DNA from 2 places in the Methylosinus sp. DMC45 genome. Region 2 is predicted to be linked to the other one. Evidence: riboswitches for the same ligand, from Rfam matches in the RefSeq annotation. Region 2 holds a riboswitch; the other holds the start of a gene.
What was found. A riboswitch is a leader RNA that binds a small molecule or an ion and turns the genes downstream of it on or off. The one in region 2 is predicted to bind fluoride.
Positions count from the first base shown of each region.

Region 1 (14,462 bases), on a different contig from region 2:
AAATCTTCGAGCGCGGCGGAGAGGCCCTGGCCCTCGGCCGGCAGCGGGCGCCGGAAGCGCTCGCGCGCCTCCGCTGAAGGCTCGCGCCAGACCGGCCGCTCGCGCAGCGTGGCGAGATGGTCGATCATGGCGTCGAGCGCGCGATGGCTCTCGGCGCGGAACGCCTCCCAATCCGTGGGATCGAGATCCGCGGGCGAGGCGTCGGCGGGCGCCGGGACGGCCGCGCCGATCGGCTTCGGCGGCCGTTGTGAGTGGTTCATTCCCGCTTTCATCCTCGGGAGCTACGTCGTTGGACAGGACTAATCAGCTTTCGCGCTGCGAAGCAATATCGCCGCGCCGAGCGGCGCCGCTTCCGCTCCTTCGGGGGCCGCCCGTCCCGGCCAGCCGGGCGACCTCCGCCCTCACCACCGGCAAAAGCTCCTCCGCGAACCAGGGATTGCGCTTCAGCCAGGCCGTGTTGCGCCAGGAGGGGTGCGGCAGCGGGATGATCCTCGGCCGCAGCGCCGCGAGCTCCCGCCAGCGTCCGACGGTCTCGGCGACGCTCGCGCCCGGCCGCGGCGGCGCGCCGAGACGGCGCAGATGATAGGCCTGCGCATATTTGCCCACGGCCAGAATCGTCTCCACCCGCGGCAGCGCCGAAAACAGCGCGTCGTGCCAATGCGGAGCGCATTCCCGGCGCGGCGGCAGATCGCCGCCATGGGCGTCATAGCCCGGAAAGCAGAAGCTCATGGCGGCGACGCCGATGCGCGAGACGTCATAAAAGGTCTCGCGGTCGACGCCCATCCAATCGCGCAGCCGGTCGCCGGACGGATCGTCGAAGGGAAGGCCGGAGCGATGCACGCGCATTCCGGGGGCCTGGCCGGCGATCAGCAGCCGCGCGCTCGGCGAGACGCGCAGCACCGGCCGCGGCTCATGCGGCAGAGGCGCGCCCTGCGGCCGCTCGACGCAGATGCGGCAGGCGCCGACATCGACGACGAGCGCGGCCAGAACGGTTTCGCTTTCGGTGGAAAAGGTCACTTTTGCGTTCCCTCGCGGGACCATTCCATCAAATTCGACAAATGTCGTGAGTCCCCCGTTAACGTTTCCGTCCCATTATCGGCGACGCTCGACCTGACGCCTAGATTGCGGAGAATTATTTCGGCTTCTGGAAAGGGTCGTGACGGCGTTTCCCTTTATGGGGTCGCCGTTCGAAGGCGAGAATTTCGTTGCTTGCGGGTCCAGCGTATCATGAATGACATAACCGCCGAGATGATCGAGCGAGGCCGGGGCAAGGATCCGCGCGTCGTCGCCGAGCGCCGTCGTCGCAGCGCCGAGGTGCGCGCGGCGCGTGAGAAGCTCACCACCTCGGACACGGGCCATCGCGGATGCGACGTCGGCCTCTTGCGCGCCTACGCTTCCGCCCGCATCCATTCCGCCGTGCCGGCCACGGCGCTCATCGCCATGGTGGCGGCGCTCACCCGCTATTGGATGGAGGGCGAGCTCGACATCATCTGGACCGTGCTGGCCTTCTCCAGCCTGCTGCTGTGCTACGGCCTCGCCAAGAAGCTCGAGCGTCTTTCCGACGACGAGATCAATGTCGTCGGCTGGCGCAGCAAATTCGTCGCCGCAGAATTTCTGCACGGCCTCGTCTGGGCGGCGATGGCGCTGCTGCTGCTGCAGGCGAGCGATCCCAACGCCAAGGCTTTCGTCACCGCCATGCTGATGCTGGCGGCGGCCTTCAACACGATGGTGACGGCGACCATACCCTTCGCCGTCTATGCGACGATCACGCCCATGTCGCTCGCCATCGTCGTCTGCCTGCGCATAGACGGGATAGAGGATACGAGCCTCTCGCTGCTGGCGCTGGTGGGCGCGGCGCAGGTCTTCTTCGTCGTGCTGGCCAAGCGCTTTCACCATGTGACGCGCGAGAGCCTGTTCTTCCGTATCGAGAAGGACGATCTCATCGGCGAGCTCGAGCACGCCAAGGCCAATTCCGACGAGGCGCGCCGCCGCGCGGAGGAGGCCAATCTCGCCAAATCGCGCTTCCTCGCCACAATGAGCCATGAGCTGCGCACGCCGCTCAACGCCATTCTCGGCTTCTCGGAAGTGCTGAAGAACGAGCTGTTCGGCGTCCATGCGGTGGCGGCCTATAAGGACTATTCGCAGGACATTCACTCGAGCGGCCAGCATCTCCTCATGCTCATCAACGAGATTCTCGATCTCTCGCGCGTCGAGGCGGGCCGCTATGAGCTGAAGGAGGAGAGCGTCTCGCTCGCCGGCGTCGTCGAGGATTGCCGCCATCTGCTGACCATTCGCGCGCAAAAGCGCGGCATAGAGATGATCGAGGCCAAGGAGCCCGATCTCCCGCGCATTTGGGCCGATGAGCGCGCGGTGCGGCAGATCGTGCTGAACCTTTTGACCAACGCCATCAAATTCACGCCGCAGGGCGGCCAGGTGACGCTCAAGATCGGCTGGACCAGCGCCGGCGGCCAATATGTGGCGATCCGCGACACGGGTCCGGGCATTCCAGAGGAGGAGATCGCCGTCGTCATGTCCTCCTTCGGCCGCGGCACGCTGGCGCAGAAGAACGCCGAGGAGGGCACCGGCCTCGGCCTGCCCATCGTCAAGGGCCTCGTCGATCTGCACGGCGGCCTCTTCAAGCTGAAGTCCAGAGTGCGCGAAGGCACGGAGGCGATCGTGGTCTTCCCGCCGGAGCGCGTGATGAACGCGCTGCCGAAATTCGACGACGACGCCCCGCAATTCGCCAGCCTCGAGCGGCGGAGGAATGCGGCGGCGTGAGGACGCCAGACGCGATTTGAGCTAAAATTGCCTCCCAAAGCTAGAGAAGGCAGGCGATATGACGGATATCGCGCGTGACATCCACGGCGTTCGCACGCTGCTCTGCTGCGCAGAGGGCGCAAAGCTCGAGACCGAGCGCGACGCCAATGCTTTTGTGAGCGCGGCCTGGGAGCATCAGGCGAATTTGGTGGCCATACCGGTCGCCCGTCTAACGGAAGACTTCTTTCGCCTCGAAACGCGTATCGCGGGCGAAACGATTCAGAAATTCGTCAACTACAGTCTTCGGTTGGCGATCGTCGGGGATATATCCGCTCATACGGATCGAAGCCGATCGACGCGCGATTTCGTCTATGAAGCGAATCTTGGGCGATCCATATGGTTCGTCGACGACATCGAAGCGCTGACTCGCAAGCTCTCGGCGCTGCGTTCCTGACGCTCCGCTGCGGCGAACCAAATAGAGGCATCGTGTTGACGTCAGACTCCGCCCTCGTCCTCTTCTCTGGCGGGCAGGACTCCGCCACCTGCCTCGCTTTCGCGCTCTCGCGTTTCGCGCGCGTCGAGACCGTCGGCTTCGACTATGGCCAGCGTCATCGCGTCGAGCTCGAGCAACGCGGCGTGCTGCGGGAGGGACTGGCGCGCATCTCGCCGCTGTGGGCGGAGCGGCTCGGCGAGGATCACACCATCTCGATCGAAGCGCTCGGCGCCATCTCCGACACGGCGTTGACGCGCGAGGCGGAGATCGCATTCGACGCCTCCGGCCTGCCGAACACTTTCGTGCCGGGGCGCAATATTCTCTTCCTCACCTTTGCCGCGGCGCTCGCCTATCGGCGCGGGATCGGCAGTCTCGTCGGCGGCATGTGCGAGACGGATTTTTCCGGCTATCCCGATTGCCGCGACGCGACGATCCGCGCGGTGCAGACGGCGCTGACGCTCGGCATGGATCGTAAGCTCGAAATCCTCACGCCGCTGATGTGGATCGACAAGGCCGCGACCTGGAAGCTCGCCGAGGATATGGGCGGCGTGCCGCTGGTGCGGCTCATCGTCGAGGAGAGCCACACTTGCTATCTCGGCGAGCGCGGCAAGCGTTTCGACTGGGGTCATGGCTGCGGCGAATGTCCGGCCTGCCGCCTGCGCGCCGCCGGCTGGGAGAAATATCGCGCGGCTCAGCCTTCCGGCGCGCCGAGCTGACGAAACATCACCAAGGCGTCGACGAAGCCCTGCGTCGGATGCCGGAAGGCGCGCGGCAGCCGGCCGACGATCTCGAAATCGAAAGAGCGCCATAGGCGAATGGCGCGGACATTCGTCTCGACGACGAAGTTGAATTGCACGCCGCGACCGGCCGCTTCGACGCTGGTCATATAGCCGCAATTGCAGATATGGGCTCCGCCGCCGGCCTGATTGGCGCGTAAATAATAGGAGCCGACGATCCTCCCTTCGTCGTCTTCCGCGACGAAGGTCTCGCGATCCGCGCCCAGCCAATAGGCGAGGGCGTCGGCCTCGGTCATGTCGCGATCGAGCGCATAGGTCTCGCCGGCGCGGACGGTCGGGCCGATGACGCGCCAGATCGCCGGCGCGTCTTCGCCTCGAGCGGGGCGTATCGATCGGATCACGCCGCTCGAGCCGCTATGTCGACGAAGCTCTTGCCCTCGCGATCCTCGATCTCGACCAGCCACAGATCTGGGTCGAAGGCGATCTCCTTGCGGACGCGCTCCTCCGCCTCCAGCGGCGTCACCCATTCGTCGGCGTGCAGACGCGCGAACAGGCGATCGACGCCCTCCGGCAAATCCACGCTCTGCGGCGCCGGCCCGAGCAGCGCCGCGCGTCCATCCAGCCTGTCGATCTTCACGAAGATCGCGCCCGCTTCCTCGGAGCCGCGGCGGCGCAGCATGGCGACGGAGCCGGCCGTCTCGGCGCGGCGGATGAGGGCGGAGACGAAAAAGTCGGATCGAAGACGCATGAATTCTTTTCAGCCATTCGAGCCCGCCCGCGCAAGCGCTTTCGGCATGGCTTCGCGCGAGCGGCCTCGCGCGCAATGCTCTGCTCCAGCCCGTTCTTGACGCTGTCTCATTGCTCAGATACCAATTTCGCCGAGGCCGCCGCTCGCGCGTGCGGCCGGGGGATGGGGTCCCCCTTCAACCGCCGCAAAGGCTGATGACTCCTGCTTATGTCCGACGGTCGACCGATCGTCGGAGAGAGCGATCTATTCGCTCGGCAGGGGTCCGTCATGAGTCAGCGCGCCGCGGTTTCTCCGTTTCTTCCAATTCCATCCATCGAACGCGCAGCCGGCGCCGCGCTGATCGAGCTTCGTCGCGCCGAGGCGCGCGCCCATGGCCGGGCGGTCACGGCCTATCGAATGAGATTCGAATGACCGCGTGCGTCGGCTGCGCCGCATCGGCGCGGCCGGCGACGAAAAATCGAATCCGAAACCCCGACCGCAATGGTTGGAAGAGGAGAGTGAGATGAATATTCGCGCATTCGGGCTCGCCGCGAGCCTCGGCCTCGTCGCACTTCTCGGGTCGACGCTCGCGCGCGCCGACGACCGGCTGGACCAGGCGATCTATCACGTCAATGAGGCGATCACCCAGGGCGGCAAGCTGCATGACACCGGCCTGCTCTCCTATCACGCCGATCTCGCGCTCGAGAAAGCCGAGGGCCTGCAGAAATTCAAGCCCAATCCGCATCTCGCCGAGGCCATCGTCCATATAAAGGCGGCGATAGAGGAAGGGCGCGCCAACCACGCCGAAGCGGGAACCGCGCAGGCGAAGGAAGCGCTCTCGCATCTCGAGGAGGCGAGCAAGGAGAGCGCAAAATAAGCTTCGCGCCGCGCGAGGCCGCGGTCGGCCTCGCGCGAATCTCTGACAGGCAAAGGCTCGCGATGATCTATGTTCTCATCATGATCGGCAGCGCGATCGGCGGCGTCGCGCGTTATTGGCTCTCGGGAGCGATCTCCCGCTGCTTCGGCGAGGCCTTTCCCTGGGGCACGCTGATCGTGAACGTCTCCGGCTGCTTCGCCATCGGCTTTTTCGCGACGCTCACGGCGCCGGGGGACGGCCGTCTCTTCGTCGACGCGCAGACGCGCCAATTCGTGATGATCGGCCTATGCGGGGGCTATACGACCTTCTCCTCCTTCGGCCTGCAGACGCTCAATCTGGCGCGCGGCGGCGAGGCCTTCGCCGCGCTCGCCAATATCGGCCTGTCGTTCGGGCTCTGCCTTTTCGCGGTCTGGCTCGGACATGTCGCCGCCGCTCATCTCAACGCGCTGAAAGGAGCCTGACGATGCAATTGCCTCGAGACGCGACTCTGCTGCGCATCTTCATCGGCGAGGACGAGAAGTTCGAAGGGCGGCCGCTGCATGAGGCGATCGTGCGGACGGCGCGCGCGCTGCATCTCGCCGGCGCCACCGTGCTGCGCGGCCCCGCGGGATTCGGCCACAGCAGCCGGATGCGCACGACGAAGATTTTGAGCCTCTCGGAAGACCTTCCCATCGTCATAGAGATCGTCGACGAGGAGGAGAAGATCGACGCCTTTCTGCCGACGCTCGATGCGATGATGAGCGGCGGGCTGGTCACGCTCGAGAAAGTGCGCGTGATGCGCTATGGCGAGAAGGTCTGACGTTACGCCAGATCGGCGAGCTGTCCCCGCGCCGCAGAGCGGATGAGGCGTTTCTCCGCCTCCCATCGCGTCGCCTCGTCGACGCTCGTCAGAAACTCGATTTTGCCGCCGGCGAGCGCGGCTATGGGTAGGCCGTCGCGATAGAGCAGGCGATTGCCGGTGAGCGCGGCGAGCTTGCCGCCCGGCGTCAGCACGCCGATGAGATTGAGCGGATCGGCCGCCGACAGCGACACATATCGCCTGTCGGCCGGCCGGCGGCGAATCTCGCGCAGCAGGCCGACGGCGTCCGGCAGCGCATATTGCTCGCCGGAAAAGCCGGCGACGAAACGTCCGCCGCGAATTTCGCCGCGCGCCTCGAGCCGTCGATAGACGCGCAGCAGATCGCGCCAGGGCGGCAGCCAGCCGCCTTCGCGCGCCAAAAGGCGCCAGAAGACGACGCCATAGCGGCGCAGCAGCGCCTGAGCGATGTGCTCCACGCAAGCGTGACGCGCTTGCGAGCCCGGAGCCGCATAGGCGCGGCGAATGAGCGACCAGCGCCCGGCGCTCTCCATGCCGAAGGAAAGCACCTTGCCGCGCCGCCGTGCGCCGTCGAAAGGCTTGCGCTTCTCGGAGGGCACGAGCAGCGCGCGCAGCCCGCCGAAACTATCCGAGGTGACGAGGCCGAGCGCGGCCAGCTCGCCCAGCGCCGTCTCCAGCTCGGAGCGCAGCAGGCGCGAGGCGTCGACCAGCTCCTCGAAGAACAGCGCCCCCTCGGCGCGCAGCGTCTCGAGCGCCAATTGCGCTCGGCCGCTCAGCGCCGGCGGCTCGGCGGGCGTCGCGATCGAGGTCCAATCGGCGAGCCTTCGTCGCTCCAAGAGAGCGATCGGCGAGCTTTTGATCGGCGAGACCATGCGGGCGCCCTTGGCGGCGGCGGGCGGCGTCAGCCGCGCCCAGGCGATGCGGCCGGAGAGGCAGAGCGAGTCGAGATATCCGGTCTCGTAATCGGCGAGGCGCGCCGGGAGGATTTCCGTCTCCCAGGCGCCCGCCGGCGCTTCATATCCCTCGAGGCCCGAGAGAGCGGCGGTCAGCGCCTCCGGCCCTTTCAGCCTCGCCTCCTCGGCGACATGCTGCCAATCGAAGAGAAAGCGCAGGAAGTCGCGCGCCGCAACGGGCTCGATCTCCGCGCGCAGGCGCTTGATCGTGTAATGGTGGATGCGCGCCAGCAGGCGGCGGTCGCACCATTGCTCATCATTGGCGCCGGGCAGGAAGCGCCCGCGCATGATCGTGCCCTCGGCCTCCAGCGCGACCAGCGCGGTCGTCAGACTCGTAGGCTCGAGGCCGAGCGCCGCGGCGAGCCCCGTCTGCGTGACCGGCCCCAGCCCCTCGAGCCGGCCGCGCAAGATTTCGATCAGCGCCTGCTCGGCCGACCACAGCGCCGGCGCCTCGCTGTCGGGCGGCGAAATCTTCGGCGCGAGCCGCGCCTCGGGCCAGAGCGCGTGAAATTGCGTCAGCCGCTCCGCCGCGACCCAGAAGCTCGCCGCCCCGGCCTCGAAACGCGTGGCGCGCTTTTGGCGGGCCAGCGCCTCGAGCCAGCTGGCCCAGTCCGGCGCGGCGGCGACCTCCGCCTCTGTGAGGCAGCCGATCCACAGCAGCGCGTCATGCAGCTCCTCCGGGTCGATCGGCTCGGGCCAGGCCTCGGACTTCACGCGCTCGATCGCCTCCGCGTCCAGCCGGCCGAGGTCGGAGGCGCTCTGCGGGTCCTGCCAGCGTCGCGCCATCACCGCCTGCGCGCGGCGCTCCTCGAGCGGGGCGTCGTCGAGGAAAGCGTAAGGCCGCGCGGACAGCACCTCCAGCGCCAGCGGCGAAGGCTGGGTCAGGTCGCAGGCGACGACGCTCACCTCGCCCGACTCCATGCGCCGCAGCAGGCGTTCCAATCCTTCGATATCCATCGCCTCGTGCAGACAATCCCAAATCGTCTGGTTGGTCAGCGGGTGGTCGGGAACCTCGCGCTCGCCGGCGAGATTTTCGGCGCAGGCGATCTGATCGGGAAAGACGGCGGCGACGAGATCCTCCGCCTGCATGCGCAGAAATTGCGGCGGCGTCTTCTTGCCGCCCTGGAAGCGCGGCAGAGCGAGCGAGATTCCCGCCGTCCAGCGCCAGCGCGTCATGAACATGGGCGCGGTCAGCATCGCCTGCACCAGCACGCCGCGCACGCTGTTGGAGTGGAGATATTTCGCCACCTCGGCCAGCTCGAAACTGTGCGCCGTGGTGAGCGAGAGCAGTATGTTGTCTTCCGTCGCCGCCGCCTGAAGCTCGAAGTTGAATTTGCGGCAGAAGCGCTTGCGCAATGCGAGGCCGAAGGCGCGATTGATGCGCCCGCCGAAGGGCGAATGCACGACGAGCTGCATTCCCCCCGCCTCGTCGAAGAAGCGCTCCAGCACGAGGCAATCCTGCGTCGGCAGCACGCCGCCGAAGGCGCCGAGCGCGCCGGCGAGATATTCGACCAGCTGCTCCGCGGCGGGCGGCGCGACGCCGACCTCCTCCATCAGCCAGCGTTGCGCCTCGCCGCCGCTGGGGTCTCGGCGCAGACGCTCGGCGATTTCGCCGCGCAGGCGCGAGACGGAGAAGGACAGCTCGTCGGCGCGCGCCGGCGCCTCGCCCAGCCAGAAGGGAATGGTCGGCGGCTGGCCCTGCGCATCCTCCACGCGCAATGTGCCGCGCTCCACACGCTGCACGCGATAGGAGGCGTTGCCGAGCTGGAAAATGTCGCCGGCCATGCTCTCCACGGCGAAATCCTCATGCACCGTGCCGACGATGTGATTCTCCGGCTCCAGCAGCACTTGATAATCGGCGGTCTCGGGGATGGCGCCGCCGGAGGTGAGCGCCGTCATGCGCGCGCCGCGCCGCTCGCGCAGAATGTGATTCACCGCATCGTGATGCAGCAGCGCGCCGCGCCTGCCGCGCCGCGTCGCATAGCCCTCGGCGAGCATTTTCACCACATCGTCGAATTCGGCGCGCTCCAATGCGCGATAGGGCCAGGCGCGCTTGAAACGCTCGAAGAGCTCGGCCTCGCCCCACTCCTGCGCCGCCACCTCGGCGACGATCTGCTGGGCGAGCACGTCGAGCGGGCGATGCGGAATGGTGAGCCGGTCCAGCTCGCCGCGCCGCACGCTGTCGAGCAGCGCCGCGCATTCGACGAGATCGTCGCGCGACAAGGGAAACAGCCGCCCCTTGGGCAGGCCGCCGACGACATGGCCGGAGCGCCCGACGCGCTGCAGAAAGCTCGCTATGGAGCGCGGCGAGGCGATCTGGCAGACCAGCGTCACATCGCCGATGTCGATGCCGAGCTCCAATGAGGCGGTCGCCACCAAGGCTTTGAGCTCGCCGCGCTTCAGCCGCTGCTCGGCGAGCAGGCGATGCTCCTTCGCCATGCTGCCGTGATGCGAGGTGACGGCCTCCTCGCCGAGACGATCCGATAACTCCCGCGCGATGCGCTCGGCGAGGCGGCGCGTGTTCACGAAGACGAGCGTGGTGCGATGCTCGGCGATCAGCTCGGCGAGCCGGTCGTAGACTTGGCTCCACACTTCCGCCGACATCACCGCCTCGAGCGGCGCGCCGGGAACCTCTATGGCGAGATCGCGGGCGCGGTGATGGCCGGAATCGACGATTCCCGGCTCGCGCGCCGGCGCCGCCACCGATCCCGCGCCGACGAGAAAATGCGCCACCGAGGAAATGGGATTCTGCGTGGCGGAGAGGCCGATGCGCTGGAGACTATCGCCACAGAGCGCGGCGAGCCGCTCCAGCGAGAGCGAAAGATGCGCCCCGCGCTTATTGGGCGCGACGGCGTGAATCTCGTCCACGATGATGGCGCGCGTCGTCGCGAGCGCCTTGCGGCCCGATTCGGAGCCGAGCAGCACATAGAGCGATTCGGGCGTCGTCACGAGAATATGCGGCGGGCGCTTGCGCATTCGCTCGCGCTCGGCGGTGGGCGTGTCGCCGGTGCGCACGACCACGCGAATATCGACGTCCGGCAGCTCGGCCTGTCTCAGCTTCTCCCGCACCCCGGCGAGCGGAGCCTCGAGGTTGCGGCTGACGTCGTTGGACAGCGCCTTGAGCGGCGAGACATAGACGACGCGGGTCTCGTCCGGCAGCGTCCCGGCGAGGCCCTGGCGGATGAGATCGTCGATCGCCGCGAGAAAAGCCGCCAGCGTCTTGCCGGAGCCGGTGGGCGCGGCGATCAGGATATTTCGGCCGGATTTGATTTGGGGCCAAGCTTCCGCTTGCGCCGGCGTCGCATTGCGGAAATGATCGGCGAACCATGCCGTAACCGCCGGATGAAAAAGGTGCGACAGATGCATGGCCGTGAGGAGAGGAGAGGGCCCCGTGGAGAGTTCAGGCTAGCGGCGATCGGGCCGCGCGCCAACCATGAGATTTGGGAATTTCGCGGCGCCGCGACAAGCGCGCGGCGGCTTCAGCCACATTTCGGGCCGGACGGGAGGCGGCCGCTCACGGCGAGCGGACGATCCGCCATTGCGCCGAGAGGATGTTCATGCGCAGCAAATTCATCGATACGTCGTCGTTTCTCTATGCCGGCTTCGCCATTCTCGCGGCGTCCTTGTTCGCCGCTTTCGCTTTCGTCGGCAAGCAGGCGACCGACTATCGCGACGTGCGGCAGCTCATCGGCGAGAAGCGGATTCATCACAACATACTCGATCGGCTCCAGGAGGCCGAATCCGCGGAGCGCGGCTATCTGCTGACCAATGACGCGGCCTATCTCGCGCCTTTCGACGCCGCCAAGGCGCGCGTGAGCGCGGATTTCGACGCTCTGCTGCGCGTGAGCGAGCCGGGCGAGGATCGCAATGCGCTGGAGATGCTGCGCGCGCTGGCCAATGAGAAGCTCGCCGAAATGGCCAAGAATGTGGAGCTGCAGGCGGCCGGTCGGCATGAGGACGCCGTGGCCATCGTGCGCGCCGGCTCCGGCAAGGCCTTCATGGAGCAGCTGCGCGTCGGCCTCGACGACAAGACCTCTCGCCAGCAGCAGCTGATCGACGCGCAATCGCGCGGCGTGGAGACGAATGGCTCGCTGCTGCGCGCCGGCGCGGCGCTCGCCATCTCCATCACCATTCTCATCGGCGCGGCGACTATCGCCGTGCTGCGCGGACGGCTCGAGGAGATCGCGGCGGCGCAATCGGAGCTGCGCGACGTCAACGCCGCCCTTTCCACCGAGGCGGCGCAGCGCGAGCAGCTCGCCGAGCAATTGCGCCAATCGCAGAAGATGGAGGCGATCGGCCAGCTCACCGGCGGGCTCGCGCATGATTTCAACAATATGCTCGCCGTCGTCATCGGCAGCGTCAATCTCGCCAAGCGGCGCCTCTCCACCGATCCGGCGGAGACGCTGCGCTATCTCGACAGCGCGCTGGAAGGCGCCGAGCATGCGGCGACGCTGACGCATCGTCTGCTCGCCTTCTCGCGGCGCCAGCCGCTCGCGCCGGAGCCGATCGACCCCAATAAGATGGTCTCGTCCATGGCCGAGATGCTTCGCCGCACGCTGGGCGAGGATGTGCGGCTGGAGGCGGTCTTCGCCGGCGGCCTGTGGCGCGCCTATGCGGATACGAGCCAGCTCGAGACGACGATCCTCAATCTCGCGCTCAATGCGCGCGACGCCATGCCCCAAGGCGGCGCGCTCACCATAGAGACGAGCAACGCTTATCTCGACGAGGAATATGCCGCGCGCGAGGTGGGCATACCGTCCGGCCAATATGTGCTGATCGCGGTCACCGACACTGGAACCGGCATGAGCCGCGAGACGGTCGCGCGCGCCTTCGATCCTTTCTTCACCACCAAGCCCGCCGGGCGCGGCACCGGGCTCGGATTGAGCCAGGTCTATGGCTTCGTGCGCCAGTCGGGCGGGCATGTCCGCATCTATTCGGAGCAGGGGCTCGGCACCACGGTCAAGCTCTATCTGCCGCGCCATCACGGCCCCGCCAGCGCGACGACCACATCCACGCCGCCTGCGCGCACCGCGCCGCGCAGCGAGAAGAGCGAGACGATCCTCATCGTCGAGGACGATACGCGCGTGCGCGATCTCACCGCCGACACGCTCGCCGAGCTCGGCTATAGCGTGCTGGCCGCAGAGAGCGCCGCCGCCGCGCTGCGCCAGCTCGAGGTCAATCCGAATATTTCGCTGCTGTTCACCGATGTGGTGATGCCCGACACCAATGGCCGCAAGCTCGCCGAGGAGGCGTGGAAGCGCCGGTCCGATCTGAAGATACTCTTCACCACCGGCTACACGCCCAACGCCGTCGTCCACAATGGCGTGCTGGACCCCGGCGTTGAGCTGATCGTGAAGCCCTATTCGATCGATCGGCTGGCGCGCAAGGTGCGCGACGTTCTGGACGGCGCGCGCGCCGTTCCGTCGGAGACGAAGACGAGCCGGCGCAAGGTCATGATCGTCGATGACGACGCGGCCGTGTGCGAGGCCATGGCGGAGCTGCTGCGTCTCGAGAATTACGAGGTCGGCGTCGCCAGCGACGGAATGCGCGCGCTCGAGCTGACGCAGAGCTTCAAGCCCGATGTCGCTCTGCTCGATCTCGGCCTTCCGATCATGGACGGCTATGAGACGGCGCGCAGGCTGCGCGCCGCGCCGGAAGGGCGGGATCTTCTCCTCATCGCCTCCACCGGCTCCGGCGGCGATGATGTGCGGCGTCTCTGCGAGGCCGCCGGATTCGATTTCCACCTCGTCAAGCCGATCGATCTCGACGCGCTGAAGGCTCTGATCGACGGCCAAAAGCCGCAGCCCTCTCGCGCCACGTGAGGCGCTCTCCCATATAGAGGCGCCGAAGGAACAGCGCATGGTCAGCGCCAATGCATGCGACGCCCGCACAGCTGAAGATGATCGTCGAATCCGCCTTCGCCGCGCGCTTTCTGATCGCCGACGATCGCATTCTCTATGTCAATCGCGCGACCGAGGACATGTTCGGCTATTCGGCCGAGGAGCTCGTCGGCCGCACCGTCGATATGCTGCTGCCGGATGACGTGCGCGTCCGTCACCCAGGCCTGCGTGAGGAGTATTACAAGGCGCCGCGCCGCATTCTGCTCGGCGTCGACAGGGATGTTCGCGCGCGCAAGAAATCGGGCGTCGAATTTCCCATTCATCTCGGCCTCGCGCCGATCCGCGAGGACGGACGTCTCTACGTCGCCGTGACGGTGTTCGACATATCGCATCACAAGGAGATCGAGCGTCAGCTCGTCGAGCGCGCCGAGGAGCTTCAGCTCGCCAATGAGCGTCTGGCGCGCTTCGCCTATATCGCCTCGCATGATCTGCAGGAGCCGCTGCGCAAGATCGCCGCCTTCGCCGATATCGTCACCGCCTCGATCGCCAAGGGCGATCTCGCGGAGGCCGCGCATGCGGGCGAGGTGGCGCGCGCCTCGGCGCTGCGCGCGCGCCAGCTGGTCGACGGTCTGCTCGCCTTCTCGCGGCAGGTCTCGACGCCGCCGCGGCTGGAGACGTTGGACATTCGCCGTGAGATCGAGGCCGTCGTCTCGGATTTCTCCGAGCTGATCCGCCAGACGCAGGCGCAAATCTCTGTCGCCGTTCCGCCGGGCGTGCTGATAGAGGCGGACAAGCCGCAATTCGAGCGCTGCCTCTCGAGCCTGCTCTCCAATGCGATCAAGTATCGCAAGCCCGGCCATACGCCGAATATTCGCTTCTTCCTTCGGCGCGAGCCGGAGCTCGCCCTTTCGGTCGCCGATGACGGCATAGGCTTCGAGCCGAAATACGCCGAGGCCATATTCGAGCCGCTGCGCCGGCTCCACAGCTTCACGCAATATCCCGGCGCGGGCGTCGGCCTCGCTCTGTGCAAATCCACATGCGAGCGCCATGGCTGGCGCATAGAGGCCGATTCGCAGCTCGGCGCCGGCGCGACATTCACCATGACCATTCCGTGCGGCGAGACGCCGACGGCTAGAGTCTTTCCGGTTCAGAATGAACCGGAAAGACTCTAGATTCCCTTATTCTACGGTGTTTTCTTCACGCGAACCGGTTCCCACTTCGCTCGAAAACACTCTAATCCTCTGAAAGCTTCAGCGTGAGG
Region 1 is NZ_JBQUZK010000045.1:165,769-180,230, forward strand. Features, by position in the region: gene ACT53T_RS13740 (pyridoxal phosphate-dependent decarboxylase family protein) at 1-260, opposite strand, end outside; gene ACT53T_RS13745 (uracil-DNA glycosylase family protein) at 304-1,017, opposite strand; gene ACT53T_RS13750 (sensor histidine kinase) at 1,228-2,778, shown strand; gene ACT53T_RS13755 (DUF4180 domain-containing protein) at 2,837-3,211, shown strand; gene queC (7-cyano-7-deazaguanine synthase QueC) at 3,247-3,966, shown strand; gene ACT53T_RS13765 (N-acetyltransferase family protein) at 3,942-4,388, opposite strand; gene ACT53T_RS13770 (DUF1491 family protein) at 4,385-4,735, opposite strand; fluoride riboswitch at 4,885-4,946, shown strand; gene smbP (small metal-binding protein SmbP) at 5,238-5,591, shown strand; gene crcB (fluoride efflux transporter CrcB) at 5,654-6,052, shown strand; gene ACT53T_RS13785 (DUF190 domain-containing protein) at 6,055-6,390, shown strand; gene ACT53T_RS13790 (DEAD/DEAH box helicase) at 6,393-10,727, opposite strand; gene ACT53T_RS13795 (response regulator) at 10,919-13,183, shown strand; gene ACT53T_RS13800 (sensor histidine kinase) at 13,234-14,373, shown strand; gene ACT53T_RS13805 (dimethylarginine dimethylaminohydrolase family protein) at 14,435-14,462, opposite strand, start outside.
Region 1: linked by a shared signal. The riboswitch ahead of smbP (small metal-binding protein SmbP) and the one ahead of ACT53T_RS07465 (hypothetical protein) in region 2 are both predicted to bind fluoride.

Region 2 (14,462 bases):
AGACAGACGCCAATTCGAATTACCTTCCCCGATCCAGACCATTCGACCTATCCCTCACCGTTCGACCCGTGATGGTCCCCCCGGACCATGCCGCCTCGCGCCGCCGCCCCCTCAGGCGATCTGCGCGCTGCACGTACGAAGTCTCGCTTAGTGTAGGGAAAAGATACAGTATGTCTACCGATTTAATATGTTTTAGCGTCGCGACTAGGTCTTCTTTCGCCTCCTATCTTATTGAATCATAGTAATTTATGAGATGGAGCGGAATGCGCCCACGCGCCGCAACGGGATTTTCATCGCAGATGGAACCTAAAAAGTAGGAATTATGGTTCGCCCTTGCCCGGACCGGAGAGACTCTCGTCTCGGCTCCGCAACGGCAGGATGCGCAGCTTTTCGAGGAGCGATGGCGTCGACGCAATCGGGCTCGCCGAATGTCGCCGGAGCGTCGGCTGCGAGAAAAACGGAGGGCGTGTTCGACGGCGAGACGGTCAGCTGCGACAATGGAAGGAAGTGGACCAAGCAATAAGCGGCTCGGGCGCGCGGCGATCTCGTCACGGCGACAGCAAGCCGTCGCTAGGCGCGCGTCGGCGCTTCACATCGAGCGCGGTCGGCTTCTTACGCGCGCTCCAGCAGCACATGCTTCTTCTTGCCGAGTGACAGCTTGGCGACGCCTTCGACGAAATCCGTCTCGCCGAGCACGGCCTTCTCGTCGCCCACCACGGCGTCGTTCACGCGAAGTCCGCCGGCCTTGATCTGCCGCCGCGCCTCGCCCGTGGAGGCCACGAGACCGGCTTTCACAAAGGCGGTGAGCACGCCGATGCCCGCCGCCACCTCGCTCGCCGCGACAGCGACCTTGGGCAGGGAGAGCGCGAGCGCGCCTTCCTCGAAAGTGCGGCGCGCGGTCTCGGCGGCGAGCTCGGCGGCCTCGCGCCCATGCAGAAGCGCGGTCGCCTCGGTGGCGAGAATCTTCTTCGCCTCATTGATCTCGGCCCCGCCGAGCGCAGCGAGCTTCTCGATCTCGTCCAGAGGCAGGAAGGTGAACAGCTTCAGGAAGCGGACGACGTCCGCATCCTCGGTGTTGCGCCAATATTGCCAATAATCGTAGGGCGCGAGCATCGACTCGTCGAGCCAGATCGCGCCGGCCGCCGTCTTGCCCATCTTGGCGCCGGAGGAGGTGGTGAGCAGCGGCGCGGTCAGCGCATAGAGCTGATGCGTCCCGAGCCTTCGGCCGAGATCGACGCCCATGACGATATTGCCCCATTGATCGGAGCCGCCCATTTGCAGGCTCGCGCCATAGCGCTTGGCGATCTCGGCGAAATCATAGGACTGCAGGCACATATAGTTGAACTCGATGAAGGACAGCTCCTGCTCGCGATCGAGCCGCAGCTTCACCGAATCCATCGACAGCATGCGATTGACCGAGAAATGGCGGCCGACGTCGCGCAGAAAGTCGATGTAATTGAGCTTGGTCAGCCATTCGGCGTTGTCGAGCAGAATGGCGTCGGTCTTGCCGTCGCCGAAGCGGAGAAATTTCGCGAAGGTCTTTTGGATCGCCGCCTTATTGGAGTCGATCGTCTCTATGGAGAGAAGCTTGCGGCTCTCGTCCTTGCCGGAAGGATCGCCGACGCGCGTGGTGCCGCCGCCGACCAGCGGCAGCGGCTTGCCGCCCGTGCGCTGGAGCCAGGACAGCAGCATGATCGACAGAAGATTGCCGATATGCAGCGAGGCCGCCGTGCAGTCGAAGCCGACATAGGCGGTGAGCTCGCCGGAGCGCGCCTTTTCATCCAGCCCCTCGAAATCGGAGCATTGGTGCACGAAGCCGCGCGCGATGAGCGTCGCGAGGAATTCGGATTTGGGGCGGAATGCGTCAGACATGGGGGCAGGGTGTTACGGGGAAAGGGGGCGGGGCGCAAGGGAGGGGCGCCGCTCGGCGAGGGCAAGGAAATCGCCCGCCGTCTTTTAGCTGTCGCATAGCCGAAATCGACGATACCGTCGTTGATCGCTGGGCGCGTTCTGGTGTATCGGAGCTAGTTGTCAGCACTTTCCAAAAGGCGTCTCCATGCATCAGATGCTCATCGATCATAATGACATTGGCTATAGTGAATTGATTGCGCATCTGGTCAAGGCGCGCGCGGCGCGAACCTATTTCGAAATCGGCGTTTGTCATGGACAAAACCTCGCGTCCATATCCTGTGACGTCGCGATCGCCGTCGATCCTTTCTTTCTGATCAACCACAATGTCGCGATGGGAAAAAAGGAGCTCTATCTCTTTCAATATCCGAGCGACTCTTTCTTCGAGCGCGGCATTTTGAAAAATATCGCGCCCAATGGCGTAAACTTTGCCTTTCTCGACGGAATGCATGTTTTCGAATTTCTTCTGCGAGATTTCTATAAGACCGAGCGCCATAGCTGCAAAAACTCGCTTATCGCCCTGCATGACTGTTTGCCGGTGAATGCCGAAATGGCAGAACGGGTCCACAAGCCCGAAGCGAGGCAGGACTTGCCGCATGCCGGGTGGTGGACGGGGGATGTTTGGAAGTTGATCCCTATATTGAAAAAATACAGGCCTGATCTTTCGATCAAGGCAACCAGATCTCCGCCGACAGGCCTGCTTTTCGTGACCAATCTTGATCCGAATTCCGATGTGCTCGAAAAAAACTATCTGCAGATCATTTCGGAGTTCAAAGACATAGAAAACAGCAGCGAGAATATTCGAGCGGCGATCGACCAGGTCGAGTTCATCGATTCGCAGGCGTTGCTGGGGCTGGATCACACGTTGTACTTCAGCTTATAGCGCCCACTGGCGCGGCGTTCATCATCCTTTTGGAAAGTTTCCGTTTCTTTGGGGTTGTAGCGAGACAGAAACCGCGCTGTACCGACGTGTCCTTCAGCAGCGCGCCCAGGGTACGCCGCTGTTCTCACTTCAGTATCGCGGCGGTAGAAAAATCGGGAGCAGCGCGCCGCCTGTCGGAAGCGGGCGACGCGCGCTATCGCTGGACTTCATCCAGTCATCGCATCCCAATCGGGGATCGCGACCCAGCCGTCGCCCGAAATCGATCGAGATAATAAGACGGCGCGCCTGACAGGCGCGCCGCGCGTCGAATTTCAACTCGGCCCCACTCACACGTCGAAGCCGCCATCCCCGCCGCCGTCGTCGAAGCCGCCGGTATCCGTGTCGTAATCGGCGCTTTGCACATCGGGGCCGCCGGGGTCGGGGCTGTCATAGCCGGCGTCGGGGTAGGGCTGGCTATTGTCGCCCTGGTCGCCGTAGTAATTGTTGATGATCGTGTCGCCACCGCCGGCGTTGGCGTGCTCATAGCCCGAGCCTATGCCGAGATTGCTCCCGGCTCCGCCGGTGCCGCCATGGAACAGGCCGCGGATCGAGTCGGCGAGCAGCACGCCGCCGGCGACGCCCGCCGCCGTGCCCAGCGCGCCCTTCAGAAAGCCGCCGCCGGGGGCCGCCGCAGCCTGCTGGGGCGGATAGCCTTGCGGGGCGTAGCCGGGAGGCGTGGGCGGAGCATAGGCGGGACCGCCGGCCGGGGGCGCCCCCCAAGGGCCGCCCTGCTGCTGCGGATAGCCGGGCTGCTGGCCATAGCCCGGAGGCGGGGCCGGACGCGGCGGGGGCGGAGCCTGGCGCTGAGCGCCGCCGAACAGACCGCCCAAAAATCCGCCGGACTGCTGCGGACGGCTCTCGAGGTCGCGCACGCGGCCTTCCAGCTCCTGCAGACGTTGATTGGCCGCCTGCAGCGCCTGATCCTGCACCAGAACGGTCTGCGCCAGCAGATAGGGCGCGCCCGGCTGCGACTTCAGCTGCTCGGCGATGAAACTTTCCGCCTCCTGATCGCGCTGAGCGCCGGCGGCGCTGCGCGTACGCTCGAACAAACCGGCGAGCAGTTGGCGTTCTTCGGGTGACATAGGTCTCTCCCAGTTGGAACCAGCCCTCTTCGCGGGCGTGGCGCCCGTGATATGGGAGCGCGATTTCGCTCTGCCAAGGCCTGCCGCTACGTTCCCGCCCATGTTTTACCGGGCCGCGAACGCCCCGAGTCAGTCGCCGGCGAGCGCCATGTCGTCGCGGTGGATGATCTCGTCCGGGCCTTTGAAGCCGAGCAGCCCCTCTATGTCGCGGGACGAGCGGCCGATGATGCGGGCCGCGTCCAATGCGTCATAAGTCACGAGGCCGCGGCCGATTTCGCCGCCCGAAGGATTGCGGATCACGACGCAATCGCCGCGCGCGAAGCCGCCTTCCAGCGCGGTGACGCCGGCCGGCAGCAGGCTCTTGCCGGAGAAGAGCGCGCGCGCCGCGCCTTCATCCACATGCACGACGCCCTTGGGCTCGAGCGAGCCGGCGATCCATTTTTTTCGCGCCGTCACCGGCGAGGAGGGGGTCAAGAACCAGCTGCAAGGGCCGCCCGCGGCGATTCGCGAGAGCGGCGCCTCCACGCGGCCGTCGGCGATGACCATATGGGCGCCGCCCGTGGTCGCGATCTTGGCCGCCTCGATCTTGGTGCGCATTCCGCCGCGGGAGAATTGCGAGGCGGCGCCGCCGGCCATCGCCTCCACCTCCGCCGTGACCCGCGGCACCACCTCGAGCAGCTTCGCATTCGGATCGCTCGCCGGCGGCGCGGTGTAGAGCCCGTCCACATCGGAGAGCAGCACCAGAAGATCGGCGCTCGCCATCGTCGCGACGCGGGCGGCGAGGCGGTCGTTGTCGCCGTAGCGAATCTCGGAGGTCGCGACCGTGTCGTTCTCATTGATGACCGGCACGGCGCGCAGCGCCAGCAGCCGGGTCAGGCATTCGCGGGCGTAGAGATAGCGGCGGCGCTCCTCCGTATCGCCGAAGGTGACGAGAATCTGCCCGGCGGTGATGCCGAGATCGCCCAAAGTCTCCGCCCAGATGCGGGCGAGGGCGATCTGCCCGACGGCCGCCGACGCCTGGCTGTCCTCCAGCGGCAGCGCGCCGGAGGGCAGGCCGAGCACGCTGCGTCCCAGCGCCACCGCGCCCGAGGAGACGACGAGAACATCGGCGCCGCGACGGTGCAGAGCGGCGATGTCCGCGGCGAGCCGTGCGAGCCACTCGCGCTTCACCTTCGCCTCGCGCGGATCGACGAGCAGCGAGGAGCCGACCTTGACGACGATGCGGCGGAAGGAATTGAGGGAGGGACGTTTCACGGGCGATCGGCTCATTCGAGATGCGGGACGGCGGGACTTATAGCCCGTCTGCGCGGAAAGCCCACCCCGCGCCGCACGGCGAGAAGAAACGGGACCGAAACGCGCGAGAGATTTTCCGCCGCGCATCCGACACCGGGCCGTTTCATCCTGCGCGCGCTGACGAAGACCAAGGAAATTCCATGCCTGACAAAATTGCTTTGACGCGACGCGGCCTCGTGGCTGTTGCGCTCGCCGGCTCGGCGACCGCGATCCTGCCGGAACCCGCCGCTCCCGAGCCTGCCCCCGGGCCGCTGACGGCGCCGGCGGAAGAGGGGCCATTCTATCTCGATCTCGATCTCCAGCGTGCGGACATAGCCGAAGGGCTCGCCGGCGTGCCGCTGGACATCGCCTTCGCCGTCCAGGACGAGACCGGCGCGCCGCTGCCGGGCGCCCGAATCGATGTTTGGCATTGCGATGCGCAGGGGCGCTATTCCGGCTTCCCCGGCCAGGGCGAGGACGGGCGGCTCGATCTCTCCGGCAAGACCTTTCTGCGCGGAAGCCAGATCGCGGGGGCGGACGGACGCGCGCGCTTTTCCAGCGTCTATCCGGGCTGGTATCCCGGCCGCACCACGCATATTCATTTCAAGATCATCGACGGCGGAACGGCGCGTCTCACCTCGCAGATTTTCCTGCCGGATGCGCTGAGCGAATTCCTCTACGCCAATCTCGGCGATTATGCGCGTGGCCGGCTGCGCGACACGCTGAACTCGACCGACGGCATAGCGCTCGCCGCCGGCGAGACGACGCGTGGCGAGCTGCGCGAGGCGGCCGGCCGCTATGTCGTGTCGCTGCGCGCGCGGATCGACCGCAAGACGGTGCGCGCCGTGCCGACGCCGCCCTTCATGCCGCCGCGCGGCGATCGTTTCGCCGGACCGCCGCCGGGCGGCCCGCCGCGCCGTCCGGCGCCGCAAGGGGCGGAGCGTCTGCGCGGGCTGCTTCCCAAGGCGTGAGCCGATCGCTCATGGCGCGGCGCGATTGCGCAGAAACACCACATAGCCGAGAAAATTCGGCCGCGTCGCCAGCGCGGCCGGAGGCGTCCATCGCGCCCCTTCGGCGAGGCCGAGCCGGAAGGGAATGCGAAGCCGCGAGAGCCGCGCCAGATAGGCGTCGATATTCTCGACCGTCTGCGCGCCTTTGTAGGTCTGGAAGACCAGCTCGTCGACGCTTCCCGAAAGCGCGTTCAAATCCTCGGGCGAGGCCTGCGACGCCCAATCCATGAGGCCGGTCGCGCCGAGCGCGCAGCCTCGAGGCAGCTCCCGCCGCAGCGCGCGCAGGAAGGCGGCGTAATTCTGCAAGCCGCGCGTCGCCGCGTCGAAATCGATCTGCACGCCGGCGACTCCGCCCGGCTGCGTGCGCCAGGCGTCCAGCCGACGGCGAATCTGGGCGACGATCTCCGGCGGCCAATCGAGGCTGCGGACGCGATAGGCGAGCCAGAGAGCGGCTGTGTGCGGGCCGGGCTCGACCCCGCCTTGCGCCTTCATGCGGACAAAGCCGTCGCGATCCGGCCCGATCTCGCCCGAATGGAGATAGATGGTTTTCGCCGTGGCGAGCTCGGCGCGCCTTTTGACGCCGGCCCATAGCCAGAAAGCGTCATGATCCGCCGCCCGCACGAGCGGCTCGGCCATTGCCCGCGCGGCGCAGAGCAGGGCGCAGAGCGCGAGGAGAAGAGCCCGCGCTCTCACCAGTAATATTGCAGGCCGCGCGCCCATTGCGTCGCGCCATAGCGTGATTTCAGCGTTTGGAACCAGGCCTTTCGCTGCGCCTTGTCGACATCCTTGCCGCCGCAATCATTGCTGCCCGCCGGCGCATAGCAATTGATGGCGCGATAGAGCGCATAGGCTCGGTCGGCGTCCTTGGTGGCCGGATCGGCGATCAGCCGCTGATAGACATCGCCCCGCGAGAAAGGCTCGCCCGGGAAGATGGCTTTGGCGCCGCCCAGCTCGTCCGCCGCCGGACGCCAGGCGTCGAAACGGGCGAAGCCCGAGTGGCGGACGAAATCGCCGAGGCAGAGCAGCCCATGCGCGGAGCGCGGATCGGCGGCGAGCTCAGTGACCACCGCCTTGGGCGCTGGGCATTTATAGGGCTCATTGGCGGGCGAGGAGAGGAAGACCGCCGATTTGGGAAGATCGGAGACCTCCGGCGCCTCGGCGTCGTCCTTGGCGAGGCCTTCGGCCGTAAAATCGCGCAGGAAATTCGCATATTGGCCGCGCGTCGCCTCCTTGTAGAGCAGGAGGAAGCGGGCGAGCTTGCGCTCCTCCGCGCTCCCCTGCGGATCGGCGACGGCCATGCGCAGCAGGATCGGCCCGGCCGTGTGGCGCAGCAGAATCGCGCGAATGCGCGGCGAGGAGAGCCTCGTCTCCGGCAGGAAGACCTTGTTCGCCATGCCGGCGCGCTCATAGCTCAGGGCGAGGCCCAGCTCGATCGCCTCTTTCCACAAGGGATTGGAGACAGCGCCGCGCAGCTTCGCCCAATGCTCGATCGCCTGTGGATATTGGCCCGAGGCCATCAGCGCCTGGCCGCGTAATGTCTCGCGGCTGAAGGCGAGATAGGAGCGCGGCGCCGCGACGGGAGCCCCGAGCGCTTGCAGCGTCGCCGGAAAATCGGCGTCGGCGTAATAGGCGCGCGCGGCTTTCAGAAAGCCGAAGAGATCGGCGCGGCCGGCGAAGGCCTGTGCCTGCGCGTCCAGCTCCGCGGCCGGGAGATGCGTCTCCTTGCCGTCGGAGCGCAGCTTCATCAAATCCTGAGTCGCCAGCAGGATCGGCTCGCGGCTCGCATGGTCTTTGGCGGCGGTCAGATATTTGGCGTCGATCTCCTGCGCCAGATCGACGCCGTCGAGGCCGACCTTGGCGCCGCTCCCCTGCGCGATCTGCCGGCCATATTCGGCGGCGAGGCGCTCGTCATCCGCCGCCAGCCAATAGACGCGCCGCAGCAGTCCCTGCGCCGAGGCGGCGTAGCGCCCTGTGGAATAGGATTTCAGATAGGTCTGAAAGGCGGCCTGCGCCGCCGTCAGCGTCGCGCGATCGGTCACATTGGGCGTCGCGGTCGCGTCGAAATCGGCGAAGGCGCCGATCTGCGCCTTGTTGAGCAGAGCGCGGGCGGTCATGTAGCGCGCCGCCTCGCGCAGCCAGGCGTTGCGCGCCGATTCGAGCTTGCCGAAGCGCTCCAGCGCGCGATCGAAATCGCCTTCGTAGAAAGCGTCGGCGCCGATCAGATAGGACGCGAACTCCTGCCCGGCGGCCGAGGGCGCGACTTGCGCGAGCGCATTGCGCGCGGCCGCGTCGGCTTTCTCATTGCGGCAGGAGGGAGCGATCTTGTCCCGCGCCGCCGTCAGCGCCCGCCGCTCTTCGGCGGAAAGCGCGGGCTCCGCCTCGACCGCGGCCGTGAAGGCGGCCCGGCCGGAGTCCAGTGAGACGCAGCGCGTTCCCTCGCCGAAGCCAAAAGCGAAAGCGCTCGCAGCCTGGTCTTTTCCTTCGCGCGCGCTCGCGGCCTTTCGGCACGCGTCCGTAAAGTCCGGCCATGCAAACAGCACAGATGAATAGAAGTCGATCTTCTCATCGCCCTTCGAGATGGCTTCGTCCTGTGGCCGCAGCTTTGGATCGCCATCGATCATCAGGAAAAGCAGATTAAGGCGGCTGTCATTGCCCGGGCCGAGGAAAGGCATGCCGTTTTGTTGGGCGTAGCTCTTAAAATCGAGGGTCCAGCGCCCAGGAGAGCCGCCGTCGGCGCATGCGCGCGCCGCACTAGCGGAAATCAGAAAAGCGAGAATGGCGGCTCCGGCGAGCATGGAACGCATCGAAACATCCCTATCACGAAATGCGCTTCGATATCGCGCTCCGCTGAACGCCCGGCTGCGCGATCTGTGTTGGGCTGAATTCTGGGAGAGGCTGGCAGGAGTGGAGGGATTTGCCAACCGTCAATTGCGGCCTTCGACGTCGGCGCGGGCCTGTTCCTCTTCTAGCAAAGATAATCTCGCCATTTGCAAGAAATATTCGACCATTGGTTCTGATTGCTTGGCCTCGACAATCAGATAGTCGATCAGGCTCAACATGGTCGATAGGCGATCGAATTCGGCGACCGCCGACTGCTTCGACGGTTCCATGGGATTTTTTCGAATCATGAGCCTCAGCCCGGCGCCGATTCCGTATTTTCACCAATCGGACCAGGGTTCAGGGGAGACCGCAACGAAAAAGATGCTGGCGGCGAAGAAGCGCGCGTCAATGACCATGCTTGCGCCGCCACTCTGCAAATTGCTTCTCGATCCATTCGCTGTGCTGCGGGTAGCGAGTGGCGAGGTCCGCAATTACCTTCTCGACGCCTTTCCTGGCGACGTCCCAGGAGGTTTTTTCGTCCTCGAGAAGCCGATCGGTGTTCTCAATTGTTCGCGCGACGAGGCGCGCGAGGTCTGGATCGACCGACATGTCGATACCTCGTTCGACGCCAATCATTGGCGCGCCGGTCCGATAGCAACGAACGGTTGCGGACCACCTAAATCAATCGCTCAAATTTCGTTAATGCAGAAAAAGTCCCGCCGGCGATGCGTTGGCGGGGCTCTTGGTCCATTCGACAAGGCCGAGGTGGCGCGCAGTCCGCCGTCCGGCGGCGCCGGGGCGCTCGACGGCTGGACGGCGTTAGAGCTGGCCCTAGACCTAACATTGTAGGAGAAACGCAAACGCCTCGCATCGGGCGCCGTAAGGCTGATCGGGGAAACGTCCGGGGAACAAAGTGTCCCACCTATTGGGACGGATGTTGTCCCACATGATGGAACAGACTGACTTTATTGCATGATTTTCGGAGCTGGCAGGAGTGGAGGGACTCGAACCCCCAACCCCCGGTTTTGGAGACCGGTGCTCTAGCCGATTGAGCTACACTCCTGCGGTGACGGCGCGCCGTCGTGGCTCTCATGCCGCATCGCGGCCGAGGATGCAAGCGCCGGGGAGGGGCCTCGGCGCATTTTGCGGGTCAAGAATTGCCGCCGGACAGCACGGTGACGGCGCGGCGGTTCTGCGACCAGCAGGAAATATCGTCGCAGACGGCGACCGGACGCTCCTTGCCATAGCTGATCGTGCGGATGCGGCCGGCGGAGAGGCCGCGCGAGGCGAGGTAGTTCTTCACCACCTCGGCGCGGCGGGCGCCGAGCGCGAAATTATATTCGCGCGTGCCGCGCTCGTCGGCGTGGCCCTCCACGGTGAAGGAATAGCGGCCGTAGCGCTGCAGCCAGTCGGCCTGCTTGTCGAGCGTCGCCTGCGCGGTGGTCGTCAGCTCGCTCGAATCGGTCTCGAAATAGACGCGGTCGCCGACATTGACGACGAAATCCTGCGGGCTTCCGGGGGCGGCGTAGCCGCCGCGGCCATTGGCGCCGGCGCCGCCGGCGAGCGCGGCGTTCTCATCCTCGGCGTTTTTGGCGCAGGCGCCGAGCGAGACGGCCGCCAGAACGGCGACGGCGAAGCGCAGGGCGCGCGCGGCGGAAAGCAATGCCATTTCCTCTAAGCTCCTCTGACGACGGGTCTCTGCTGTCGCCAGTCCTATCTGCGCAGGGGTTAAGCGAAGGTTCCGTCAACCTTGACGAAAGCTTTGCGCGCCCCGATGCGGCGCGCGAAAGCGCGGTAAGGTTAACGTGAGCTTGATCGTCGACGCGGTCCGTGGCGGCAGTGAGGCGAAAAGGCGGCGCGAAAGGCGATGCGCCTTGTCCCACAGGGAATTGCGTATGGGGAATGCGGGGGCTGGACCGCCGCCCGGATCATTGTTAGCACTTTCTTCATCATGAGGCGGAGGGTGCTGGAGACGATGCGCGATCTGAAACGCTGCGCCCTTCGCTTTTTCGGGCCGTTCTGCGCGGCGATCGGCGCGCTGACGCTCGCCGGCTGCGTCGATACGGCGGTGGAGATCGGCCATCCGCGGGCCGAGCAACTCGCTCAGCGGCAGCGCCCGACAGCGCGGCCCGGCGTCAGCCCCCATGGCGCGCCCGTGGCGCTCATCAGCCTGGAAGGCGCGCCGGAGGATGCGCTGGCGCGCTTCCGTCCGGCCTTCGCCCGCGCGACGGAGAGCCGCGACATCGCCGCTTCCGAGGAGCCGGCGGCCGCCTATCGGCTGCGCGGCTATCTCACCGCCTATGCGAGCGCGGAAGGGGCGACGCGCTTCGCCTATGTCTTCGATATTTTCGACCGCAACGGACGACGCGCCCGCCGCCTCACCGACGAGGTGGCCGTGACCGGCGCCGGCGATCCCTGGACGCTGCTCGACGATCGCGCGCTGGCCGCGGTCGCGGCGCGGGGCGCCGACGAGCTCGCCGCCTTTCTCTCCGATACGCCGGAGGCCATAGCCGCCGCGGCGGGAGCCGAATCGGGCGTGACGATCGCAGCCGCGACGCGGGGCGAGCCGACCGCCGCCAAGCCTCTGGGCTTCGCCGAGATCAAGTGAAATTGCCGAGCGCCGCCGCGCCCAGCGCGCCGAAGAGGACGACGATCCAGGGCGGCGTCCGCCAGAAGACCAGCAGCAGATAGGCCGCCGCAGCGAGGCAGAAATCCGCCGCCGAGAAGATCGCGCTGGTCCAGACCGGCGTGTAGAGCGCGCCCGTGAGAATGCCGACCACCGCCGCATTGACGCCGGCGAGCGCCGCGCGCATGGCGGATCGGCCGCGCACCGCATCCCAGAACGGCAGCACGCCGAGCAGCAGCAGCAGGGACGGCAGATAGATGGCGACGAGGCACAGAATCGCGCCCTCCCAGCCATTGGGCGGCTCGCGCATCGCCGCGCCGAGAAAGGCCGCGAAGGTGAAGAGCGGGCCGGGGACGGCCTGCGCGGCGGCATAGCCGGCGAGAAAAGCGTCCGGGCCGATCCAGCCCGGCGGAGTCACCGCCTGCTGCAGCAGCGGCAGCACCACATGGCCGCCGCCGAACACCAGAGCGCCCGAGCGATAGAACGCCGCGAAAAGGGCGAGCCAATGCGCGCCGGTGGTCGCGGCGAGAATCGGCGCGCCGATCAGCACGAGGAGGAAAAGCGCGAGCGAGGCGAGGCCGGCGCGCCGACCGATGAAGCCGGTGGAGATCGGCGACGAGGCGGGCGCCGCGCGTTGCGGGAGCAGCAGCCATCCGATGAGGCCACCGCCGACAATGGCGCCGATCTGGCCCATAGCGGAGGGAAGCGCCAGAGTGAGGATCATGGCCGCGAGCGCGATCGTCGCGCGCTCGCGATCCGGGCAGAGGGATTGCGCCATGCCCCAGACCGCTTGCGCGACGACGGCCACGGCGACGATCGCGAGTCCGTGCAGCCAGGGAAGATGCGCGACATCGCCGAGCTGCGAGACGCCATAGGCGAAAAGGACGAGGGCGACGGCCGAGGGCAGGGTGAAGCCGAGCCAGGCCGCGAAGCCGCCGAGCAAGCCCGCGCGCGACATGCCCAGGATAAAGCCGAGCTGGCTGCTCGCCGGTCCGGGAAGAAATTGGCAGAGCGCGACGAAATCGGCGAAGGCCGTCTCGCTCAGCCATTTGCGGCGCTCGACGAATTCGGCCCGGAAATAGCCGATATGGGCGATCGGCCCGCCGAAGCTGGTCAGTCCCAGCTGCGCAAAGGCGAGAAGCGTCTCGAGCGCCGAACGCCGTGGAGAGCTGGAGCCGATGGTGTCGTTCTCGTCGTTGCGCGTGAGCATTTTGGTTTCGTCCTCGCGGCGGCTCATACGCTCGCGCGCGGGATCGCGAAAGCCGTCCGCTGCGCGCCGCTCGCCGGCGCATTGACGGCCCGGCCGGCTTTAGGTATCGAATTAGCTACATAAGGCCGCGAGGGCGATAGCCCGCGCGCCAGGGGATGGGGTGCCCCCTATAACCGCCGAAGAGGCTGATGACTCCTGCTCGATGCCCGATGATCGCAAGATCATCGAAGGAGGGCGCTCGCGCGCTCATAAAGCAGGAGGAAGCAGATGAATCAGGATCTCTCGGTTTTCGTCACCCCTTTCGCTCTCGTCATCGGATGCGCGCTGATCGCCGCCGGCGGGCTCTACTTCATCGAAATTCAATTTCTGAAGTCGCGCTTCCAGGCGATCGCCGCGCTCGTCGCGGGCTCCCTCGTTCTCGCCGCGCTCGAGGTCGTGCTGGCCGGCAGCAGCGTCTCCTTCTTCAAGGCGCAGCAGGTGCAGACTTCCGCCTGCGAGCTGGAAGGAGAGTCGGCGCATCCCGAGGCGCGCCTCGGCGTCGACGTCAACATCATTCACAAGCACATCCTCGGCTGCATGCAGGAGGCCGGCTATGAATGGTCGCCGACGCATCGCAACTGCAAGGACGCGCCGGTCGCCACCAATCCCTATTGCTACCTGCCGACCGCCGGCTTCGATCGCACCATCACCGCTTTCCAGCTGCGATTCGAATAGTCTGAGCGCTGCGGCGAGCTCGAGCGCTTTCGAGCGAAGGGGGAGCCGGTTCGCGTGAAGAAAACACGACCGAACAAGGGAAACCACGAGTCATTCCGGTTCAATCCGAGCCGGAATGACTCTAAGCTCGCCGCTGGTCCCCGCGGGGCGCTTGCCGGTTGGAGGACATGCTCCATTTGACCTCGAGACTGAGGGGAAGGCGGCGCCCCGTCGGGAACAGACGGGAGACGTGCCGATGAATGAGGATATCTCCGCCTTCGTGGCTCCGCTGACGCTCATGCTCGGCGGCGGATTGCTGGCGCTCGGCGCTCTGTCCTTCATCGGCATCGATTATTTCGACAGCAAGTTCAAGGCGCGCGTCGCCTTCGCCGTCGGTCTCGCCTTCATCGTCGCGACCGAGCTCGTCTTCGTCACCGGCAGCAGCAGCGGGCGCTATTTCGCCGGGCTGAAGATCGACGTCACCGATTGCGAGCTCGACAGCGAGAGCAAGCTCCCAGAGGAGCGGCACAAGAACAGCAGAGTGCTGCACGATCATATCGTCGCCTGCATGGAGCGGCTCGGCTATGAGTGGAACGCCGAGCACGAGCACTGCAAGGAGGCGAAGATCGCCACCAATTCCTTCTGCTATCTGCCGACGCGGCCGGTTGCGCGGGCGATCGTGCGCTTTCAGACCGCCTTCGAGTAAAAGCGCTCAGGCGCTATCCACCGCCTCGCCGGGAACGAAAGCGTCGAAGGCCGCCCAGAACTGCTCGCGCAATTCGTCGCGCTCCATCAGCAATTCGTGACGCGCGCCGGGAACCTCTATCAGGCTCGCGACCGGCAGCCGCTGGGCGAAGCGCTCGATCGCGCGCGAGGAGACGATGCGGTCGCGCCCACAGAGAAACGCCATCACCGGCGA
Region 2 is NZ_JBQUZK010000033.1:116,901-131,362, forward strand. Features, by position in the region: gene tyrS (tyrosine--tRNA ligase) at 613-1,872, opposite strand; gene ACT53T_RS07405 (class I SAM-dependent methyltransferase) at 2,057-2,791, shown strand; gene ACT53T_RS07410 (DUF2076 domain-containing protein) at 3,118-3,912, opposite strand; gene proB (glutamate 5-kinase) at 4,042-5,181, opposite strand; gene ACT53T_RS07420 (intradiol ring-cleavage dioxygenase) at 5,346-6,155, shown strand; gene ACT53T_RS07425 (DUF3142 domain-containing protein) at 6,165-6,830, opposite strand; gene ACT53T_RS07430 (PA5441 family protein) at 6,884-8,998, opposite strand; gene ACT53T_RS07435 (hypothetical protein) at 9,119-9,304, opposite strand; gene ACT53T_RS07440 (hypothetical protein) at 9,321-9,863, shown strand; tRNA gene ACT53T_RS07445 (tRNA-Trp) at 10,001-10,077, opposite strand; gene pal (peptidoglycan-associated lipoprotein Pal) at 10,165-10,683, opposite strand; gene ACT53T_RS07455 (hypothetical protein) at 10,990-11,622, shown strand; gene chrA (chromate efflux transporter) at 11,615-12,850, opposite strand; fluoride riboswitch at 12,993-13,055, shown strand; gene ACT53T_RS07465 (hypothetical protein) at 13,118-13,564, shown strand; gene ACT53T_RS07470 (hypothetical protein) at 13,800-14,249, shown strand; gene ACT53T_RS07475 (alpha/beta fold hydrolase) at 14,256-14,462, opposite strand, start outside.